Regions from separate parts of the Enterobacter asburiae genome, predicted to be linked through region 1. Evidence: predicted binding sites of a transcription regulator. Region 1 holds the regulator's gene; each other region holds the start of a gene.
The links. The regulator PurR, encoded in region 1, represses purine synthesis genes. The targets are predictions, from matches to a motif close to CANGCAAACGTTTGCNTG.
Positions count from the first base shown of each region.

Region 2: gcvT (glycine cleavage system aminomethyltransferase GcvT) is a predicted target of PurR. The motif match lies at 1,871-1,888, and genes of this name have one in related genera.
Region 3: tusA (sulfurtransferase TusA) is a predicted target of PurR. The motif match lies at 3,463-3,480, and genes of this name have one in related genera.
Region 4: raiA (ribosome-associated translation inhibitor RaiA) is a predicted target of PurR. The motif match lies at 2,565-2,582, and genes of this name have one in related genera.

Region 1 covers NZ_CP011863.1:1,023,762-1,029,524, reverse strand. Annotated here, with positions in the region: gene grxD (monothiol glutaredoxin 4) at 1-246, opposite strand, end outside; gene ACJ69_RS05085 (C40 family peptidase) at 585-1,358, shown strand; gene sodB (superoxide dismutase [Fe]) at 1,481-2,062, shown strand; gene ACJ69_RS05075 (MFS transporter) at 2,101-3,267, opposite strand; gene cydH (cytochrome bd-I oxidase subunit CydH) at 3,431-3,520, opposite strand; gene purR (HTH-type transcriptional repressor PurR) at 3,818-4,843, shown strand; gene punR (DNA-binding transcriptional activator PunR) at 4,861-5,763, opposite strand, start outside.
Region 2 covers NZ_CP011863.1:4,333,120-4,338,882, forward strand. Annotated here, with positions in the region: gene ubiH (2-octaprenyl-6-methoxyphenyl hydroxylase) at 1-334, shown strand, start outside; gene ubiI (FAD-dependent 2-octaprenylphenol hydroxylase) at 347-1,549, shown strand; gene gcvT (glycine cleavage system aminomethyltransferase GcvT) at 1,947-3,041, shown strand; gene gcvH (glycine cleavage system protein GcvH) at 3,065-3,454, shown strand; gene gcvP (aminomethyl-transferring glycine dehydrogenase) at 3,579-5,763, shown strand, end outside.
Region 3 covers NZ_CP011863.1:3,852,772-3,858,534, forward strand. Annotated here, with positions in the region: gene ACJ69_RS18570 (AI-2E family transporter) at 1-709, opposite strand, end outside; gene ACJ69_RS18575 (MFS transporter) at 855-2,072, shown strand; gene ACJ69_RS18580 (DcrB family lipoprotein) at 2,077-2,634, opposite strand; gene ACJ69_RS18585 (7-cyano-7-deazaguanine/7-aminomethyl-7-deazaguanine transporter) at 2,707-3,372, opposite strand; gene tusA (sulfurtransferase TusA) at 3,540-3,782, shown strand; gene ACJ69_RS18595 (YhgN family NAAT transporter) at 3,885-4,478, opposite strand; gene asd (aspartate-semialdehyde dehydrogenase) at 4,656-5,759, shown strand.
Region 4 covers NZ_CP011863.1:4,639,204-4,644,966, forward strand. Annotated here, with positions in the region: partial or broken gene ACJ69_RS22695 (SMP-30/gluconolactonase/LRE family protein) at 1-702, shown strand, start outside; gene pheA (bifunctional chorismate mutase/prephenate dehydratase) at 699-1,859, opposite strand; Phe leader region at 1,890-2,015, opposite strand; gene pheL (pheA operon leader peptide PheL) at 1,967-2,014, opposite strand; gene raiA (ribosome-associated translation inhibitor RaiA) at 2,126-2,467, opposite strand; gene bamD (outer membrane protein assembly factor BamD) at 2,736-3,473, opposite strand; gene rluD (23S rRNA pseudouridine(1911/1915/1917) synthase RluD) at 3,605-4,585, shown strand; gene yfiH (purine nucleoside phosphorylase YfiH) at 4,582-5,313, shown strand; gene clpB (ATP-dependent chaperone ClpB) at 5,443-5,763, shown strand, end outside.

The DNA.
Region 1 (5,763 bases):
GCCAACCAGCTCACCGTCAACCCACAGCTGTGGGAAAGTCGGCCAGTTAGCGTACTTAGGCAGCTCAGCGCGGATGTCCGGGTTCTGCAGGATATCAACGTAAGCAAAACGCTCACCACAGGCTGACAGCGCCTGAACCGCTTGTGCGGAGAAGCCGCAGCTTGGCAGCTTCGGAGAACCTTTCATATACAGCAGAATCGGGTTTTCAGCGATCTGGCGCTGGATTTTTTCAATAGTGGTGCTCATGTCTTGCTTCCTTTAACTTCTGTTACGGCATTCGTCTGACATTGTAGCGGTTCAGACTGGCATCGGAAAATAACATTTTTGTCACGTTTATACATTCTACCCCGAGTCACGAAAAGTTGCATTGCAAATGGTGTTTACCCCTGCGACGGTCTGGGTTTTGCTTAGGGAGTGGGCAAATGTGCGACAGAACGATGAATTTTTTTGCACTTGCTAACGAAACAGGATTGTAGATTGAAAAATGCTATTAACTTTCTGGGTTTTTATAGATTAGAATCGACGGGCTTTGTAAATCACACGCGGGTATTATTGATGACCTGCATTTATCAGGGGACTGCCCAGTGGCGCGGATAAATAAAATCTCGATCACGCTCTGTGCTTTACTGTTTACTTCACTCACTTTCACGCCAGTGGCAAACGCCTCTCAGCAGGCGCGGCATTCTGCTGTACAAAAAAACCATCTGGTGAAAGCCACAGAACGTAAGAAAAAAACCACCGCTAAGAACGACAAGAAAAAAACACCGGCTCAGACGAAACAGACCGCTTCTAGCAAGACGAAAACAAAACCTTCCCGCACTGCACACTCCTCCAAAAGTAAAGCTTCGCAAACCGCCGCTAACCTCGTTACTGAAAAATGCATCACGCGTAAAGGCCACAAGGCGAAATGCACGAAGGTCACGAAAATAGCGGAAGTGCATAAAGTGCGTGTACAGAAAGCGCAAAAAACCGCGATGAACAAACTGATGGGGCAGATTGGCAAACCTTATCACTGGGGTGGCAGCTCGCCGCGTACCGGTTTTGACTGCAGCGGCCTCGTCTATTACGCCTATAAAGATCTGGTCAAATTCCGCATTCCTCGTACCGCCAATGAGATGTACCACCTGCGCGATGCCTCACCGGTTGACCGCGGTGAGCTGGAAAACGGCGATCTGGTGTTCTTCCGCACTCAGGGTCGCGGCACGGCTGACCACGTCGGCGTGTATGTCGGCAATGGGAAATTCATCCAGTCACCGCGTAGCGGCCAGGATATTCAGATCACCTCTCTCAGTGAAGACTACTGGGTACGCCACTACGTCGGCGCGCGTCGCGTGATGACGCCGAAAACCATTCGCTAACCCCTGCCTTGCCACATCCGTGGCAGGGTAAGTTCCTCTTTTGCATACCCTTTCAATTTGCTATCCTGTCCATGTTGTCTGTGTGGTTATTGGCAACACAAAATACAATAAGGAGAGAAGCAATGTCGTTCGAATTACCTGCACTACCGTATGCAAAAGACGCCCTGGCACCGCACATTTCTGCGGAAACCCTGGAATATCATTACGGCAAGCATCACCAGACGTACGTCACCAACCTGAACAATCTGATCAAGGGCACCGATTTTGAAGGCAAAACGCTGGAAGAGATCGTCCGCAGCTCAGAGGGTGGCGTATTTAACAACGCGGCTCAGGTGTGGAACCACACCTTCTACTGGCACTGCCTGGCGCCGAATGCCGGCGGTGAACCTGCCGGTGAACTGGCTACCGCAATCAACGCCGCATTTGGCAGCTTCGCGGATTTCAAAGCGAAATTTACCGATGCAGCCATCAAGAACTTCGGTTCTGGCTGGACGTGGCTGGTTAAAGAGGCGGATGGCAAACTGGCTATCGTGTCCACCTCTAACGCGGGTACCCCGCTGACCACCAGCGCGAAGCCGCTGATGACCGTGGACGTGTGGGAACACGCATACTACATTGACTACCGCAACGCGCGTCCGAACTACCTGGAGCACTTCTGGGCACTGGTTAACTGGGACTTTGTCGCGAAGAACTTCGCCGCGTAAGAGACACGCAGAAGGGTTCGCCCTTCTGCGTTTTTGGTTTATTCCGCAGCGCAGGCTGCTTCAGGCTGTTTACGACCCGACATCATCACCAGCAGCAGGCCGAGCGCGGCAATAATCGCCCCCATCACCGGCACAAAGCTGTATCCCAGACCACCTGAAATCACGGCTCCACCGGCCGCGGCGCCCAGGGCATTACCCAGGTTAAACGCACCGATATTCACGGAAGATGAAAGTCCCGGTGCCTCATGCGCGACACGCATTACGCGCATCTGCAGCGGCGGCACCACGGCAAAGGTGGCGGCTCCCCAGACGACCATCGCAATCGCGGCCCCAAACTCATTACGCGCAAGCCACGGAATGGCAACCATGATGACAATCAGCAGGGTTAAGAAACCCTTCAGCGTCCCGCTCACGGAACGGTCGGCAAATTTCCCGCCGAGATAGTTGCCAATCGAGAAGCCCACGCCAATCAGCACCAGCATCGCGGTGACAAAGAGAGGCGTTGCGTGCGTGATGTCATGCAATACCGGTGAAATATAGGTGTAGAGGGTAAACATCGCCCCTGCCCCCAGCACGGTGGTGAGCAGCGCGGAGAGCACCTGCGGGCGCATTAGCACCGACAGTTCTCTGCGCACGTCAGGACGTTCCCCCGCGCTGCCTTTCGGCAAGGAGAAGAACAGCGCCACCATTGCAACCACGCCAAGCCCGGCAGTCGCCAGGAAGGACATACGCCAGCCGATCGCTTCCCCCAGCCAGGTTGCCGCAGGCACCCCGCCGATATTGGCAATTGTTAGCCCCATGAACATGGTTGCCACGGCGCTCGCCTGCTTGTGTTTTGGCACCACGCTGGCAGCAACGACCGACCCCAGCCCAAAGAACGCGCCGTGGTTAAGGCTGGTCAGAATGCGTGACAGCATCAATGTGGTGTAGTCCGGCGCAATGGCCGAAAGCACGTTGCCCAGGGTGAAAATCGCCATCAGGAATATCAGCGCATTGCGGCGCGCGCGATGAGAAAGCAAAAGCGTCATCAACGGCGCCCCGACCATCACGCCGATAGCGTAGGCGCTGATTAACATCCCTGCCGCAGGGATAGAGACATCTACGCCCCGGGCAATAACAGGCAGTAACCCCATCGGGGAGAATTCAGTGGTGCCAATCCCAAAAGCGCCAATCGCCAGGGCCAGCAGGGGAAAATTGATTTTCATGCGTCAACTCCGGATGCCGTGTCATGTGGTGACACAGAACAAAGAAGCGGAAAGCATGACATCAATCACAAAAAATGAGAAGTTAACAAAATGGCAAAAGATTTTTGCCAGAGAAGTAACAATCCGGGGAGTCGGGAGGGAGAAGGCTCTCCCTCCGCGTAAATCAGTGCAGCGCAGCCGTCAGACCGGCCGCAACAATCAGAGCCAGCACAACAACGGTGGTGAACAGCGAAAACTTAAGATCGGAACTCATCAATTTTTCTCCTTTTAATCCCCACACGAAAAGTGAGCTTGCTCATTTTTGCACAGATTACGTCAAAAATCTTCCTGGATTTATACTGATAACCACTTTACCTCTTCCCCTTTTCATCAAGATAGGACAAAATTCCACGCTAAATTTATTAGCGTACCGGCCATTGACCCCCTCCTGACGTCCCGTGTCGTTTTCCCGGCGTGCCGCAATTCAACATTGCGAGATAAGGGTGAGAGAAGGCAAACGTTTACCTTCAGGTTTTTCAGGAGCTTAGGATATGGTCTGGAGTGACATTTAATGGCAACAATTAAAGACGTAGCAAAACGCGCAAACGTTTCCACTACAACCGTATCACATGTAATTAACAAAACCCGCTTTGTGGCGGAAGAGACGCGCAACGCCGTCTGGGCAGCGATCAAAGAGCTGCACTATTCGCCAAGTGCGGTTGCGCGTAGCCTCAAGGTTAATCACACCAAGTCCATTGGATTGCTGGCGACCAGCAGTGAAGCGGCCTATTTTGCCGAGATCATTGAAGCGGTTGAAAAGAACTGCTTCCAGAAAGGCTATACCCTGATTTTGGGCAACGCGTGGAACAGCATTGAAAAACAGCGTGCCTACCTGTCGATGATGGCGCAAAAGCGCGTTGATGGCCTGCTGGTGATGTGTTCCGAGTATCCGGAGTCCGTGCTGTCGATGCTGGAAGAGTATCGCCATATTCCGATGGTGGTGATGGACTGGGGCGAAGCGCGCGCGGATTTCACCGATTCCGTTATCGATAACGCCTTTGAAGGCGGCTATATGGCCGGTCGCTATCTGATCGAACGCGGTCACCGCGAGATTGGCGTGATCCCCGGTCCGCTGGAGCGCAACACCGGCGCGGGCCGTCTGGCCGGTTTTATGAAAGCGATGGAAGAAGCGCTGATCAACGTGCCGGAAAACTGGATTGTGCAGGGCGACTTTGAGCCGGAATCGGGCTACCGCGCGATGCAGCAGATCGTCTCCCAGCCGCACCGTCCGACCGCCGTGTTCTGCGGGGGCGACATCATGGCCATGGGCGCGCTCTGCGCTGCCGACGAGCTGGGCCTGCGCGTACCGCAGGATATTTCCGTGATCGGGTATGACAACGTGCGTAACGCGCGCTTCTTTACCCCGGCGTTGACCACCATTCACCAGCCAAAAGACTCGCTGGGCGAAACGGCTTTCAACATGCTGATGGACAGAATCGTCAACAAGCGTGAAGAGTCGCAGTCCATTGAAGTTCACCCGCGTCTTATCGAACGCCGTTCCGTAGCGGATGGTCCGTTCCGCGACTACCGTCGTTAATCGCTTTACGGGGCCAGCTATGCTGGCTCCCGTAACCATTCCCGGTTCAGCGTTTCGCTGTCTCCCAGATAATCCAGCAGCCATGCCATCGCAGGCGAGACGTCATTTTGCTGCCAGGTGAGGCAGCAGGCCGCATCCGGGAACGGATTCTCCAGCGTCAGCTCAACCCACTCTCCGGTATCGATGCGCGGACGCGCAAAATGAACGGGCACCATCGCGACGCACAGCCCGGCGCTGAGGCACGTCGCCGACGATTCCCAGTCAGGGGCTACCACCCGCCGCTGGTTGTCCAGAAGCCAGGTGATACGCTTGGGCAACGAACGGGACGTATCCTCCAGCACCAGCGACGGCCAGTTGCGCAGCGTGTCATCGCTGAGCGGCCCTTCCATCGACGCCAGCGGATGATCGCTTGCCACCACGCATTTCCAGCTCAGCATCCCCATATCGCGAAAGGCGTAACGTCCCCCAACCGGGATCGCCTGCGTGGCCCCAATCGCCATCTCTGCCCTGCCGTCCGCCAGCGCATCCCAGACGCCGTTGAACACCTCCTGCGAGACCCGCAGCTCGACGTCAGAAAAATGACGATAGAAATCGACGATCATCTGCCGGGTGCGTTCCGGCTTAACGATATTATCCACGGCGATGGAAAGATGTCCCCGCCAGCCGTTAGCGATCTGCTGACACTGTTCGCGGGTGATCTGCATTTTTTTGATAACAGAACGCCCTTCCTTCAAAAACCACGCGCCTGCGGGCGTTAATTCCACATCACGATGCCGCCGTTCAAACAGCGGAACCGCTAGCCACTCCTCCAGCTGACGCACCGTGTAGCTGATTGCCGAAGGAACGCGGTGCAGCTCCAGTGCCGCACCGCTAAAGCTGCCGTTACGCGCAACAGCATCGACTACTTCAAGAGAATAATC
Region 2 (5,763 bases), 1.4 Mb from region 1:
GCTGGTCGGCAACGCCGCGCAGACATTACATCCTATTGCCGGACAAGGATTTAACCTTGGGCTGCGTGATGTCATGAGCCTGGCGGAATCGCTGGCGCTGGCATGGGGTGAGCAAAAAGATTGCGGCGCTTATTCGGTGCTAAGCCATTACCAGAAGCGACGTCAGGTCGATAAAGAGGCGACGATTGGCGTTACCGACGGCTTAGTCCATCTCTTTGCCAATCGCTGGGCACCGCTGGTTGCAGGCCGCAACCTCGGGCTGATGGCGATGGAATTATTCATTCCGGCACGTGACGTGCTGGCGCAGCGGACTCTTGGTTGGGTCGCGCGTTAAGGAGTTATCACCGTGCAAAATGTTGATGTTGCCATCGTTGGCGGCGGTATGGTCGGGCTGGCGCTTGCCTGTGGTTTACAGGGCAGCGGCCTGCGCGTGGCGGTGCTGGAGCAAAAGCAGCCTCAGCCCGTTGCGCCAGATGCCCCGCCGGAACTCCGCGTCTCGGCGATCAATGCCGCCAGCGAGAAATTGCTGACGCACCTTGGCGTCTGGGCAGATATTGTGGCGCAGCGCGCCAGCTGCTATCACGGCATGGAGGTGTGGGATAAAGACAGCTTTGGTCATATTGCTTTTGATGATGAAAGCATGGGCTATAGCCATCTGGGTCATATTATCGAAAACGCGGTGATCCACCACGCGCTGTGGCAGAAAGCGCAGCAGTGCAGCGATGTGACCCTGATTGCGCCTGCGCAGATCCAGCAGGTGGCATGGGGTGAAAACGAGGCGTTTATCACCCTGCAAAGCGGCGACATGCTGACCGCGCGTCTGGTGGTCGGTGCTGACGGTGCCAACTCCTGGCTGCGGAATAAAGCCGATATCCCGCTGACCTTCTGGGATTACCGCCATCATGCGATGGTGGCAACGATCCGAACAGAGGAGCCGCACGGCGGCGTGGCGCGGCAGATTTTCCACAACGACGGCATTCTGGCGTTCCTGCCGCTTTCCGAACCGCACCTGTGCTCGATTGTCTGGTCCCTGGTGCCGGAGAAAGCCCAGCAGATGCAGGAGGCGACGCCGGACGCCTTTAACCAGGCGCTGTGCGTGGCGTTTGATAACCGCCTTGGCCTGTGCACGCTTGAAAGCGAGCGTCAGGTCTTCCCGTTAACCGGCCGCTACGCGCGTCAGTTTGCCGCGCACCGTCTGGCGCTGGTGGGGGATGCGGCGCATACCATTCATCCGCTGGCCGGGCAGGGCGTTAACCTTGGCTTTATGGACGCGGCGGAGCTGGTTGAGGAGCTGCGTCGCCTGCATCGCGAAGGCAAAGATATCGGCCAGTATCTCTACCTGCGTCGCTACGAGCGCAGCCGCAAGCACAGTGCGGCGATGATGCTGGCGGGCATGCAGGGCTTCCGCGAGCTGTTTGCCGGCGCGAATCCGGCAAAAAAACTGCTGCGCGACATTGGCCTCAAGCTTGCTGACACCCTTCCGGGTGTTAAACCTCAACTCCTCCGTCAGGCGATGGGTCTTAACGACCTGCCGGACTGGCTACGTTAATTTAGACCCCCGTCACGCTTTATTTTCCCGGCCTCTGCGCCGGGGAAATTCCCTCGTTTGAAATATTCTAATTTCACGTCATTTTTCGCATTAGAAAATCTAATCTACGAGATTTTATGTTACGGAAATTCGGCCCGTTTTTCCGCACGAAATATCACCATGTGCTAAATCCTGTTAGATCATTGTTAATTTTGTGCGGGGTTAATCGCATTTTTCCAGTGAATAACTCTGTAGGCTTTTTAGCGTTTTTTGGTCATAAGCTAATGTGATGACCCGTTTTACCTTATGGTTAACCGCCGGTTTCGGTGGTAAGTTCGGGTAAAAGAGAACGTTTGCGTCGGCACTCGGGAACGAGGCCGATACCGGGTTTCACGGTGAATTTTTCAACGAGGACAAGATGGCTCAACAGACTCCTTTGTACGAACAACACGTGTTATGCGGCGCACGCATGGTGGACTTCCACGGCTGGATGATGCCGCTGCACTACGGCTCGCAGATTGATGAGCACCACGCGGTGCGCACCGATGCCGGTATGTTCGACGTGTCCCACATGACGATTGTCGATCTGCGCGGTAGCCGCACCCGGGAGTTTTTGCGTTATCTGCTGGCAAATGACGTCGCCAAACTGAAGACGCCGGGTAAGGCGCTCTATACCGGCATGCTGAATGCCTCGGGCGGCGTGATTGATGACCTTATCGTCTATTACTTCACTGAAGATTTCTTCCGCCTCGTTGTCAACTCCGCCACCCGCGAAAAAGACCTCTCCTGGATCACCCAACACGCCGAACCTTATGCCATCGACATCACCGTCCGTGACGATCTGTCGCTGATCGCCGTGCAGGGGCCGAACGCGCAGGCGAAAGCCGCGTCTCTGTTTAACGACGAGCAGCGTAAAGCAACCGAAGGCATGAAGCCGTTCTTCGGCGTGCAGGCGGGCGATCTGTTTATCGCCACCACCGGCTACACCGGTGAAGCGGGCTACGAAATTGCGATGCCGAACGAGAAGGCCGCTGATTTCTGGCGTGCGCTGGTGGAAGCGGGCGTGAAGCCTGCGGGTCTGGGCGCGCGCGATACGCTGCGTCTGGAAGCGGGGATGAACCTCTACGGTCAGGAGATGGATGAAGGCGTCTCTCCGCTGGCCGCCAACATGGGCTGGACCATCGCATGGGAACCGGCCGATCGTGACTTTATTGGCCGTGAAGCGCTGGAGATGCAGCGCGAGAAGGGCACTGAACAGCTGGTGGGTCTGGTGATGACCGAGAAGGGCGTGCTGCGCGGTGAACTGCCGGTGCGCTTTACCGATGCTGACGGCAATCCTCGCGAAGGCGTGATCACCAGCGGTACCTTCTCCCCGACGCTGGGCTACAGTATTGCACTGGCACGCGTGCCGGCGGGCATTGGCGAAACGGCGGTGGTGCAAATCCGCAACCGCGAAATGCCGGTCAACGTAACCAAACCGATTTTTGTTCGCGCCGGTAAGCCGGTCGCCTAATCATTTTTATCAGGAGAACTTCAATGAGCAATGTGCCAGCAGAACTGAAATACAGCAAAGAACACGAGTGGCTGCGCAAAGAGGCGGACGGCACTTACACCGTAGGGATCACCGAGCACGCGCAGGAGCTGCTGGGCGACATGGTGTTTGTTGACCTGCCTGACGTGGGCACGACCGTTAGCGCGGGCGACGACTGCGCCGTGGCGGAGTCCGTAAAAGCGGCATCCGACATCTATGCTCCTGTGAGCGGCGAAATCGTTGCCGTCAACGACGCGCTGAGCGATTCGCCAGAGCTGGTGAACAGCGAGCCTTATGAAGGCGGCTGGATCTTCAAGATCAAAGCCAGCGACGAATCTCAGGTTGCCGCGCTGCTGGATGCGACCGCGTACGAAGCACTGTTAGAAGACGAGTAATTGTTTATCCCCCTCTCCCTCTGGGAGAGGGCAGGGGTGAGGGTGCCAGTCTTCCCCTCACCCTAACCCTCTCCCAGAGGGAGAGGGAACTTAAATTCACTGCACGTTTCAGGAACCATCGCTCATGACACAGACTTTAAGCCAGCTTGAAAACCGTGGCGCCTTCATTGAACGTCACATTGGGCCGGATGCTCAGCAACAGCAGGAGATGCTGAAGACAGTTGGCGCGGATTCATTAAACGCACTGATCGGCCAGATTGTGCCAAAAGACATCCAGCTTGCCACGCCGCCTCAGGTGGGGGAAGCCACTACGGAATTCGCCGCGCTGGCGGAGCTGAAGGCTATCGCAGGCCTGAACAAGCGCTATAAGTCTTACATTGGCATGGGCTACACCAACGTGCAGTTGCCGCCGGTTATCCTGCGCAACATGCTGGAAAACCCGGGCTGGTACACCGCATACACCCCGTATCAGCCAGAAGTCTCCCAGGGCCGTCTGGAAGCGCTGCTGAACTTCCAGCAGGTGACGCTGGATCTGACCGGTATGGATATCGCCTCTGCCTCGCTGCTGGATGAAGCGACTGCTGCTGCCGAAGCAATGGCGATGGCCAAACGCGTGAGCAAGCTGAAAAATGCCAACCGCTTCTTCGTGGCGGCGGACGTGCATCCGCAGACGCTGGACGTGGTGCGCACCCGTGCGGAAACCTTCGGCTTTGACGTGATCGTCGACGACGCTGACAAAGTGTTGGATCACCAGGACGTCTTCGGCGTACTGCTTCAGCAGGTAGGCACCACCGGTGAAGTTCACGACTACGGCACGCTGATTGCCGAGCTGAAATCCCGCAAAGTGGTTGTCAGCGTTGCCGCCGATTTTATGGCGCTGGTGCTGCTGACGGCGCCGGGTAAACAGGGCGCGGATATCGTATTCGGTTCTGCGCAACGCTTCGGCGTGCCGATGGGCTACGGCGGCCCGCACGCGGCGTTCTTCGGTGCGAAAGATGAATTCAAACGCTCTATGCCAGGCCGTATTATCGGCGTCTCAAAAGACGCTGCCGGTAACACCGCGCTGCGCATGGCGATGCAGACCCGCGAGCAGCACATCCGCCGCGAGAAAGCGAACTCCAATATCTGTACCTCTCAGGTGCTGCTGGCAAACATCGCCAGCCTGTACGCCGTATTCCACGGCCCGGCAGGCCTGAAGCGTATTGCCAGCCGCATTCACCGCCTGGCCGATATTCTGGCCTGCGGTCTGCAGCAGAAAGGCCTTAAGCTGCGCCACGCTCACTACTTCGACACCCTGTGTGTGGACGTGGCGGACAAAGCGGCCGTGCTGGCGCGCGCGAATGCGGCAGAGATCAACCTGCGCAGCGACATCCACAACGCCGTCGGCATTACGCTGGATGAAAGCACCACCCGCGACGATATCCTGAACCTGTTCAGCGTGTTGCTGGGTGACGCGCACGGTCTGGACGTTGACGCGCTCGACAAAGAAGTCGCGCTCGACAGCCGCTCCATTCAGGAAAGCATGCTGCGTAACGATGCGATCCTGACGCATCCGGTCTTTAATCGCTATCACAGCGAAACCGAGATGATGCGCTATATCTACTCTCTGGAGCGCAAGGATCTGGCGCTGAACCAGGCGATGATCCCGCTGGGCTCGTGCACCATGAAGCTGAACGCCGCGGCAGAGATGATCCCGATCACCTGGCCTGAATTCTCCGAGCTGCACCCGTTCTGCCCGCCAGAGCAGGCGGAAGGTTATCACATGATGATCAACCAGCTTTCCGACTGGCTGGTGAAATTGACCGGTTATGACGCGCTCTGCATGCAGCCGAACTCTGGCGCGCAGGGCGAGTACGCGGGCCTGCTGGCGATCCGCCACTATCACGAAAGCCGCAACGAAGGTCACCGCGATATCTGCCTGATCCCAAGCTCTGCCCACGGTACCAACCCGGCCTCTGCCCAGATGGCGGGCATGGAAGTGGTGGTGGTTGCTTGCGATAAAAACGGCAACATCGATCTGGCCGACCTGCGTGCGAAAGCCGAGCAGGCGGGCGACAAGCTCTCCTGCATCATGGTGACCTACCCGTCTACCCACGGCGTGTACGAAGAGACTATCCGTGAAGTGTGCGAAGTGGTGCACCAGTTCGGCGGTCAGGTTTACCTCGACGGCGCGAACATGAACGCCCAGGTGGGCATTACCTCTCCGGGCTTTATCGGCGCGGACGTGTCGCACCTGAACCTGCACAAAACCTTCTGCATCCCTCACGGCGGTGGCGGCCCGGGCATGGGCCCAATCGGCGTGAAAGCGC
Region 3 (5,763 bases), 1.9 Mb from region 1:
GCACGTAGTTCAGCAGAAAGGCCAGCACGCCCCACATCAGCGCGAACTGCACGTCCATCAGCATCAGCCCCAGCCAGACAATCACCCCGGTCCAGACGCTCAGGAGCGTTTTCAGCGCCAGATATTTGGAGACGCCCTTCAGCGCCCGGTGTAAGCCGGCAATGTGAATTTGTGGATTGTTCAGCGCAAAGCGCAGCTTATAGGGGACGTGGCGAACTTCGAACAGCATAAACACCACCGTCATGACCAGCAGCAGAATGCTGGCCATCGCGCCGGAAAGCCCCGTCATCAAGGTGGTGGCGTAGGTCATGACTTTCTCGGAGTCCATCCTGCGCAGCATCCGTTCGGGTGAGATATGGAGATTAAGGAAGGGGACCATCTCCTGCAGCGCGACAATTTTACGCGTCAGCTCTTTGTTGTACTGCGGCAGCATGGTGGAGAATTCGCTCAGCGATGCCGCCAGTACGCCAAAGAGCGCCGTCAGGCCAATCAGCATGACAATAACCACGATGGTGATGGCCACCGGACGGCTAACGCCCCGGCGTAAAAACCAGGTGACCAGAGGATTAAGCACGATGGCAAAAAAGAGCGCCAGCAGGAGCTGAACAATAATGTCGGCGGCAGCATGGATACCCGCAAGGATAACCACCAGACAGGCGAGTTTTAATAAGATGTGGAGTCCTGCTTTGTCGGACGGGTTAGCGATCATGCGTGTTCCTTAATATGATGACCCGATAAGTGTAGTGCCCGGGCTTCGCTTCGTCTGGCACCGTTAATCTGAAAGTCGGGGCTGATTTTCTTATTGCGCCGTGGTAATAGTGAAACACTGTTGTAAAAAATCCAGGTAGAACCCCATGCCCGAAGCTGCCGCTGAACCGGCACTGAGCGGACTGCGCCTCAATCTGCGCATCGTTTCCGTTGTGATTTTCAACTTTGCCAGCTATCTGACCATCGGCCTGCCGCTGGCAGTCCTGCCGGGCTATGTCCATGACGTGATGGGCTTCAGCGCCTTTTGGGCGGGGCTGGTGATAAGCCTGCAATATTTCGCCACGCTCCTCAGCCGCCCGCATGCCGGGCGCTACGCGGACACGTTCGGTCCAAAAAGCATCGTGGTGGTGGGACTGTGCGGCTGTTTTCTCAGTGGCCTGAGCTATCTGCTGGCTGCCGCAACCAGCCACTGGCCGCTGGTCAGTCTGGCGCTGCTCTGCCTGGGCCGCGTCATTCTTGGCATCGGGCAAAGTCTGGCGGGAACCGGCTCAACGCTGTGGGGCGTGGGTGTAGTAGGCGCGCCGCACATTGGCCGGGTGATCTCCTGGAACGGGATTGTCACCTACGGTGCGATGGCGCTCGGGGCGCCGCTCGGCGTGGCCTGCTATGCGCTGGGCGGGCTGCATGGGCTGGCCATCACCATTATGGCGGTCGCGCTGCTGGCGATCCTCTTTGCGCTGCCGCGCCCGAAAGTGAAGGCCAGCAAAGGCAAGCCGCTGCCGTTTCGGGCGGTGCTGGGGCGCGTCTGGCCGTACGGCATGGCCCTGGCGCTGGCGACCACCGGCTTCGGCGTGATTGCGACCTTCATTACCCTGTTCTACGACGCCAAAGGCTGGGACGGCGCGGCCTTTGCGTTAACCCTGTTCAGCTGTGCGTTTGTTGGCGCCCGTCTGCTTTTCCCTAACGGCATCAACCGTCTGGGCGGGCTGAACGTGGCGATGATCTGCTTTGTGATAGAGATAGTCGGGCTGCTGCTGACCGGAATAGCGATGGTGCCCTGGGTCGCGAAAGTGGGTGTGTTCCTCGCGGGGGCTGGCTTTTCCCTGGTCTTCCCGGCGCTGGGCGTGGTGGCGGTAAAAGCCGTGCCGCAGCAGAATCAGGGGGCGGCGCTGGCGACCTATACGGTGTTTATGGATATGTCTTTAGGCATTACCGGCCCGCTGGCGGGGCTGGTGATGGCCTGGGCAGGGGTTCCGGTGATCTATCTTGCCGCGGCGGGTCTGGTGGTGATTGCGCTGCTGCTGACGTGGCGGCTAAAAAAATGGCCCCCGGTGCAGGCACCGGAGGCCACGTCATCGTCGTGAAGCGTTACTGGATCACGATGGTGTTAATGATGTTTTCAGCAGCCGTCTGCGCTTTCTGCTGATCTTCCGCTGGCAGGGTGATCTGCAGGGTCAGCAGTTTGTTATCAACCTTGCCCAGCACCACAGAAGAGTAGGCGGTCTGGCCTTTTGCAGAGATGATGCTGTCGAGCTGTTGCAGCGTGTGGCCTTTCAGCTCGATGGATTTATTGGTCACGACCTGCAGCTGAGGATCGCGGCCGCGCTGCTGATCTTCCAGACGTTTGGACAGGACGGCCAGGTCTTCGCTGGTGTCGTCGCCCACAATCACAATGACCGCTTTCTGCCCGGTTGCGTCGGAGTAAACGTGCATGTTGTTCGCCTGGGTGCCCAGCTTGCCGCTCTGGTCAGTCATATCGGCTGGCAGAGAGAAACTGAGTTTGCCATCCATCAGATTCACCGGCTGGCCGGTCGCGTTGCTCTCTGCGGATGCGCCCTGAGCAGGCGTTTTCGTGTCGCTGTTATCACAGGCTGCAAGACCCACAACCAGCAGGCCAATCCCGACATATTTAACCAGATTGCGCATTGACTTCTTCCTTTCGATAAACGGCCATAACGGCTCATTCGCTCATCTTATCACAACTGATAAAGCGAACCCTTAACCAGCCTGCAATGCCGTGATTTCAGATTTATCTGCCAGCCTTTTCAGCAGCATATTGAGCAGCACGCCGTACATCGGCAGGAAGAACACAATGCTGATAAGCACCTTGAAGCAGTAGTCCACCAGCGCGATTTCCATCCAGTGTTCAGCCATGAACGCATCCGGGCTGCGCCAGAAGGCGATGAAGAAGAAGGCCAGCGTATCGCTCACGTTACCGAACAGCGTGGAGGCGGTTGGTGCCATCCACCAGCGATGGTTCTGCCGCAGGCGGTTAAACACATGCACGTCGAGGATCTGCCCCAGCGCGTAGGCCATAAAGCTTGCTGCGGCGATACGGGCAACAAACAGGTTGAAGTGGGTTAACGCCTCAAAGCCCTGCCAGCTTCCCATATAAAACAGTGACGAAACCACGTACGAGATGAACAGCGCCGGGAGCATGACCGAAAAAATAATGCGGCGAGCCAGCGGTGCGCCAAAGATACGCACGGTCAAATCCGTCGCGAGGAAAATAAACGGGAAGCTAAATGCGCCCCAGGTGGTATGAAAACCAAAGATGGAGATCGGGAGCTGCACCAGATAGTTGCTGGAGGTGATCACCAGCAAATGGAAAAGCGAAAGCCAGAACAACGCTTTTACGCGCTGTGATTCAGAAAACGACGTCATATTGTGACCTTTTTATACGTTGGGGTGAGGGAACCCAATAAAAACCGCAGCATGATACTGCTTTGGCAGGACATTGCAATGGTTAGTTTTTACGCAATCGTTAACCTGGTTTGCATTGATCGCAACCGGGCGTAAACTACAGCCGTTTTTACCAGACCGAGAAGACCATGACCGACCTGTTTTCCAGCCCAGACCACACTCTTGATGCCCAGGGCCTTCGCTGCCCGGAACCGGTAATGATGGTACGCAAAACCGTGCGCAACATGCAGACCGGTGAAACGCTGCTGATTATTGCCGACGACCCGGCCACGACCCGCGATATTCCCGGCTTTTGTACCTTTATGGAACATGAGCTGGTGGCACAGCAGACCGAAGCGCTGCCGTACCGGTATTTGATTCGTAAGGGTTAAGTTTTGTAGGCCGGGTAAGGCGAAGCCGCCACCCGACGAATATGTGTCCTCTGCGGCCTGATGCCCTCACCCCGGCCCTCTCCCACGGGGAGAGGGAGAAAGTCAGCCTTTCATCCACGCCCTGATCCCGTCCAGGAACATCTGCGTTGCCATCATCACCAGAATCAGCCCCATCAGGCGTTCCAGCGCGTTCACCCCTTTCTCACCCAGCAGGCGCAGGAACAGCGACGACTGCAGCAGGATGATAAACGTCCCGCCCCAGGCGATCAGCAGGGCAATCACCAGATGGCTCATCTGGTTCGGATACTGATGCGACAGCAGCATCAGCGTGGCCAGAATGGTCGGCCCGGCAACGAGTGGAATTGCCAACGGCACAATAAACGGCTCTTCACCCGCAGGCAGGCCGCTGCTGCTGCCTTCCGCGCTCGGGAAAATCATCCTAATGGCAATCAGGAACAGAATAATCCCGCCGGAAATCGACACGGTTTCGGCGCGCAGGTTCAGGAACGCGAGAATTTTTTCACCCGCAAACAGGAAGATAAACATCACCAGCAGGGCGATGAGCAGCTCGCGGATCATGATCGCCCGGCGACGCTTCGGCTCGGTGTGCTTAAGCACCGACATGAAGATCGGCAGGTTTCCCAGTGGATCCATTATCAGGATCAATAAAACCGCTGCGGAAATGATTTCACTCATGTAAATTATCCCTGAAATTCTCTAAGGTTATTATGATAATTAGCTGTATTTCTGATTGCCGGGCAATCATCGATTAATTTCGCTTGCGACTTTGGCAGCATTTTGTAATGTGAAGCATATCCCAGTTCAATACTGGCTTGCACAAACAGCACACACCCTCAGCAGGAAAAAAATGCTATGAAAAACGTTGGTTTTATCGGCTGGCGCGGTATGGTCGGCTCTGTACTCATGCAACGCATGGTTGAAGAGCGCGATTTCGACGCTATCCGCCCGGTCTTCTTCTCCACTTCCCAGCTCGGCCAGGCTGCTCCGTCCTTTGGTGGTACCACAGGCACGTTGCAGGATGCTTACGATCTGGAAGCGCTGAAGGCACTCGACATTATTGTCACGTGCCAGGGAGGCGATTATACCAACGAAATCTATCCAAAGCTGCGTGAAAGCGGCTGGCAGGGCTACTGGATTGACGCGGCCTCTTCGCTGCGTATGAAAGACGATGCCATCATCATTCTTGACCCGGTTAACCAGGGCGTCATCACCGACGGCCTGAACAACGGCGTGAAAACCTTTGTTGGTGGGAACTGCACCGTCAGCCTGATGCTGATGTCCCTCGGCGGCCTGTTCGCGCAGGATCTGGTGGAGTGGGTCTCCGTGGCGACCTACCAGGCGGCGTCCGGCGGCGGTGCGCGTCACATGCGCGAGCTGCTGACCCAGATGGGCCAGCTGCACCAGAGCGTCGCGACCGAGCTGGCAAACCCGGCGTCCGCGATCCTTGATATTGAACGTAAAGTGACTCAGCTTACCCGCAGCGGCGAGCTGCCGGTGGACAACTTCGGCGTACCGCTGGCCGGCGGCCTGATTCCGTGGATCGACAAACAGCTGGATAACGGCCAGACACGCGAAGAGTGGAAGGGCCAGGCTGAGACCAACAAAATCCTCGCGACCGAGAACACCATTCCGGTTGACGGTCTGTGCGTACGTATCGGCGCGCTGCGCTGCCACAGCCAGGCCTTCACCATTAAACTGAAAAAAGATGTGTCTATTCCGACCGTGGAAGAGCTGCTGGCCGCGCACAACCCGTGGGCGAAAGTGGTACCAAACGATCGCGATATCACCATGCGCGAGCTGACCCCGGCTGCCGTTACCGGCACGCTGACCACGCCGGTTGGCCGTCTGCGCAAGCTGAACATGGGGCCGGAGTATCTCTCCGCGTTCACCGTCGGCGACCAGCTTCTGTGGGGTGCCGCCGAGCCGTTGCGCCGCATGCTACGCCAGCTGGCGTAATAAT
Region 4 (5,763 bases), 1.1 Mb from region 1:
CTGCTTCGCGCTGCGCGAGCGCGGCGGGTTTATCGTCGCCATGCGTAATGGCATCTGGCTTGCCGATAAGCATGGCCTCCTGCAGCGCAAGGTGTGCGATAACCCCTCTAACCCGCAGCTCGCACGCTTTAACGACGGCGGCACCGATTCTCTTGGGCGATTCTACGCGGGCACGTTTTGGGGCCGGGAGATTACAACGGTGCCCTGCTGATGCGCATCGATAACGACCTGACGCCGAAAGTGATCCAGTGCGATATTCACGGCCACAACGGCTTAGCGTTTAGCCCGGATAATCAATGGATGTTTACTTCAGATACGCCAAACGGCGTTATTTATCGAACGCCGCTTGATGAGAAGGGCGAACCCGGCAGGCGTGAGGTGTTTCGTCAGTTTAAAGAGGGCGAAGGGATACCGGACGGCGCGGCCATGGATGTGGAAGGCTGCTACTGGAGCGCGCTGTTTGACGGCTGGCGTATTGCACGTTTTTCTCCGCAAGGGGAGCAGCTGGAAGAATACCGCATGCCGGTGCGTTGTCCGACGATGGTCTGCTTTGGCGGCGATGACATGAAAACACTGTTTATTACCACCACGCGGGAAAATATGGACGCGGAGGAGATGGCGAAGTATCCGCTCTCCGGCGCCATCTTCACCCTGCCGGTGAGCGTGGCAGGGATGAAGAAAAGCCGGTTTATCGAACGTTAAGCCGGGTCAACCGGGACCACGTTCTCGCTCGGATAGCAGCCCAGCACCTTCATGGAGCGCGTGATCTCGCCCAGTTCGCGCAGGGCTTTCTGCATGGATGCAGATTCCAGGTTGGCCTGGATATCAAGGTAGAACATCTCTTCCCACGGATTACCATGGATCGGACGTGATTCCAGCTTCGTCATGATCAGGTTGTGATTACGCAGCACCAGCAGGGCTTCAACCAGCGCACCGGCCTGTTGGCCGGTCGCCATCAGCAGCGTGGTTTTGGCCGGCACCTGGTCAGACACATTGATTGCCTTGCGTGCCAGCACCACGAAACGGGTGATATTTTGCGTCTGGTTCGCCAGGTTGCGTTCCAGTACCTGTAAACCATACAGCGCGCCGCCCGCTTCGCTGCCGAGCGCAGCGACGGTTGGGGAGTTAGCCTGCGCCACTTTTTCCATCGCCGCTGAGGTGCTTTCGGTGTACTCAATTTTCCAGTTCGGATAGCGGTTCAGGAACTGGCTGCACTGCTGGAACGGCTGTGGATGACTGTAAACCGTTTCGATCTTGCTCAGGTCGGTTGAGCCAGAGACCAGCACGCAGTGATCGATAGGGATCGTCAGCTCACCTACCAGCGACAGGCTGGTGTGCTGCAGCAAATCGTAGACGTCGTTGATGGCGCCGGAGCTGGTGTTCTCAATCGGCACGACGGCGTAATCCGCCTGGCCGGTCTCAACCTGATTAAAAATGTCGGCAAACTTGGCACAGCCGCTCTCAATAAATTCTTCGAAATGGCGTGCGGCATACTGTCGAGCGGCCAGGTGAGAATAAGAGCCTTTCGGCCCGAGAAAGGCGATACGCGCAGAGTGCGGATTGGTTTTATTCAGATGCTGCTGGAGCAGCGCTTGCTGGGTGAGAACGGAGTCTTCGATGATGAGCTGGAACAACCGGGTGATGTAGTGGGCATCGAGGTGATGCGCTTTGCCGAGCTGAATGAGACGTTCCAGCAGATCGCGCTCGCGGTCGATATCACGTACCGGGCGATGGGAGTCCAGCTTGGCTTTGCCCACTTCAACGGCGAGCGCGCGGCGTTCGGCCAGCAGCGCCAGCAGTTTCTCATCCAGCGCGCTGATTTTTACTCGCAGATCCAGTAACGGGTTTTCCGGTGTCATAGTGTTGTCTGTCTCATTTTATCGTTATCAATAAAAAAGGCCCCCCGATGTGGGAGGCCTTGTTGTTCGTCTTCGCATTCTTTATCACACGACTAAACGCCTCCCAGTCAGGGGAAGGTAAAAAAGAATGCGAAGAAGAACGGCGTAAGTTTCATAAAGTCATCCTGTGATTGATACCGTTAAAGTACCCGTACTGTTTTCACCCTGTCAATAAAAAACAAAAAACGCGCCCGAAGGCGCGTTGGCGGTACACTCAATTTAAAAGATTACTCTTCTTCAACTTCTTCCGCGAAGCTGGCGTCTTTCACCGATGTTGCGGCGCGACGGGCTTCACCTTTGTGTTGCACTTTATTGAGCTGCCGTTCCAGCTTGTTGATCAAATCGTTAATTGCGGTGTACATATCCTCGTGTTTTGCGCTGGCGACCAGATGGCCGTTTGGAGTATTGATAGTTGCGTCAGCGATGAAACCCTGCGGCTCCTTGGACAGGATGATATGTGGATTAATCAAATGAGTTTGCCATTTATCCAGTTTGGCGAGACGGTCTGCGACGTGCTGGCGGATTGCCGGAGTAATTTCCATTTGTTTACTGGTAATGTTCATTGTCATAAATTTTACCTCTTGTCTTTCCGTCTTGGTGATTCCAGCATACCCGACCTAATGTCAAAATGTGTGATTTAGATCACGTTATTTTCTCGATTTTTGTCAGGGAACCTTTTTTGTGAGGCAGGGCAGGAAGAGGTAAGATTTACCTTGTCGAAGGCAAAAATTGGGGCCATAGTTGACTGGATGTGTTGAGGCTAACGCGCTTCAGCGACGCGCTAAAATGAATAAAAAAACGGCAGCCTTCGGGCTGCCGTTTTGCATTGGGGCAAAATCAGGTGTTGCTGCTGTTCGCGGCGATGATTTTCGCCACTTTTTCAGCCTGAGCGGTCATCTGCATCTGACGGTAAGCATTTTCCATCAGCTTCAGGCCGTCGCGCGTTGCCTGAGTATCCGGATAATCACGCAGCATACCTTCTACGCGGTTAACCACGGCAACCCATGCGCCACGGCGGGTATAGTATTCCGCCACGGAGTATTCATATTTCGCCAGACGATCTTTCAGGAACACCAGACGCTTGGTGGCGTCGGTCACGTACTGACTGTTCGGATAGCCGCGCACCAGCTTGGAGAAGTCATTAAAGGCATCACGCGCATGCTGCGGGTCACGGTCGGAACGATCCACGCCGAAGAAGCCCTGCAGCGCACTGTCGTCCAGCGCCATGTTGGTGAGGCCGCGCATGTACATCACATAGTCGATGTTAGGATGAGTCGGGTTCAGACGCATGAAACGATCGATAGTTGCCTGAGCCAGCGGCAGGTCGGCATTTTTATAGTATGCGTAGATGAGATCTAACTGTACCTGCTGCGAATATGGACCAAATGGATAGCGATTATCCAACGCTTCCAGTTGCGTTATCGCCTGTTTCCAGTTACCGTCCTGCAACTTTTGTTGTGCAGTCGCATAGATTTCATTCGGCGGATTGTCAGGGACCTGTTCATTTGAACCGGAGCAGCCCACCAAAGCCAGGCTCAACGTGGCCGCTGCCACCAGATATTTCATGCGCGTCATGACGTTTTGACTTTCCTCAAATGTTTGTCCGGGAGAAACTCTGTTCCTGCTCCCGATTAAGACCAGCTACAATAGCACACTATATTAAACGGCAAAGCCGTAAAACCCAACGTTAAACGAAGAAGCAGTTTATGGCACAACGAGTAGAACTCACCGCAACAGTCTCCGAAAATCAGCTCGGTCAACGCTTAGATCAGGCTTTGGCCGAATTGTTCCCTGATTATTCGCGTTCACGCATAAAAGAATGGATCCTTGACCAGCGCGTGCTGGTAAACGGCAAGATCTGGGACAAACCAAAAGAGAAAGTGTTAGGTGGGGAAGCTGTCGCCATCAATGCTGAAATCGAAGAGGAAATCCGCTTCGAGCCGCAGGATATCCCACTGGACATCGTCTATGAAGATGATGACATTCTGGTGATCAACAAGCCGCGCGACCTGGTTGTTCATCCGGGCGCGGGGAACCCTGACGGTACGGTACTTAACGCACTTCTCCATTATTATCCGCCGATCGCGGATGTCCCGCGCGCGGGCATCGTGCACCGTCTGGATAAAGACACCACTGGTTTGATGGTGGTGGCGAAGACCGTTCCTGCTCAGACCCGTCTGGTGGAGTCGCTGCAGCTGCGCGAAATCACCCGCGAGTATGAAGCGGTAGCCATTGGGCATATGACCTCTGGCGGAACGGTGGAAGAGCCAATCAGTCGTCACCCAACCAAACGTACCCATATGTCGGTGCATCCGATGGGTAAACCGGCTGTGACGCACTATCGCATTATGGAGCACTTCCGTATTCATACGCGCCTGCGTCTGCGTCTGGAAACCGGACGTACTCACCAGATCCGCGTGCATATGGCCCACATTACCCATCCGCTGGTAGGGGATCAGGTATACGGTGGCCGCCCGCGTCCACCTAAAGGCGCATCGGATGAGTTCATCAGCGTATTGCGTAAATTCGATCGTCAGGCGCTGCACGCGACCATGCTGCGTCTTTACCACCCTATCACCGGTATTCAGATGGAGTGGCATGCGCCTATCCCGCAGGATATGGTGGATCTTATCGACGCCATGCGTGCTGATTTCGAAGAACATAAGGATCAAGTGGACTGGTTATGACCAAACTGATTGTCCCGGAGTGGCCATTGCCTGCTGGCGTGGCCGCCTGTAGTTCAACCCGTATTGGCGGTGTTAGCCAGGGCGCGTGGGAGTCTTTGAACCTCGGTGCGCACTGTGGCGACAACCTGGAACACGTTGAAGAGAACCGCAGACGTTTGTTTGCTGCGGGTAACTTGCCGTCAAAACCGGTCTGGCTGGAACAGGTTCACGGTAACGCGGTACTGAAGTTGACGGGGGAACCCTATGCTTCTAAACGCGCTGATGCCTCTTACAGTAATACTCCGGGAACCGTTTGTGCCGTGATGACCGCTGATTGTCTGCCAGTTCTGTTCTGTAACCGTGCAGGTACCGAGGTAGCAGCAGCACACGCGGGCTGGCGTGGTCTGTGTGAAGGCGTGCTCGAAGAAACAGTCGCCTGCTTTAACGATGAGCCTGCCAATATTATGGCCTGGCTTGGCCCGGCCATTGGTCCTCGCGCTTTTGAAGTGGGGCCAGAGGTTCGTGAAGCCTTTATGGAAAAAGATCCGCAAGCGGTGGAAGCCTTTCTGCCTTCGGGGGATAAATATCTGGCCGATATTTACCAGCTCGCCCGCCAGCGTCTGAACAACGTCGGCGTGACGCAGATCTTCGGCGGCGATCGCTGCACATTCACCGAAAAGGGTGATTTTTTTTCCTATCGTCGCGACAAGACCACGGGGCGTATGGCAAGTTTCATTTGGCTGATATAACCTAAAGAATCAAGACGATCCGGTACGTGCCGTTTTCTTTTCACATAATTCAGGTCATTAACCTTGAATAATTGAGGGATGACCTCATTTAATCTCCAGTAGCAAATTTGACCTGTTATGGGAGGAGTTATGCGTCTGGATCGTCTTACTAATAAATTCCAGCTTGCTCTCGCCGATGCCCAGTCCCTCGCACTGGGGCACGACAACCAATTTATCGAACCTCTTCATTTAATGAGCGCCTTGCTGAATCAGGAAGGGGGATCGGTACGTCCTTTATTAACGTCCGCTGGCATTAATGCTGGCCAGTTACGCACCGCTATCGATCAGGCGCTGAGCCGTCTGCCGCAGGTAGAAGGTACCGGCGGCGACGTTCAGCCGTCGCAGGATCTGGTACGCGTGCTGAACCTTTGCGACAAGCTGGCGCAAAAACGTGGGGACAACTTTATTTCG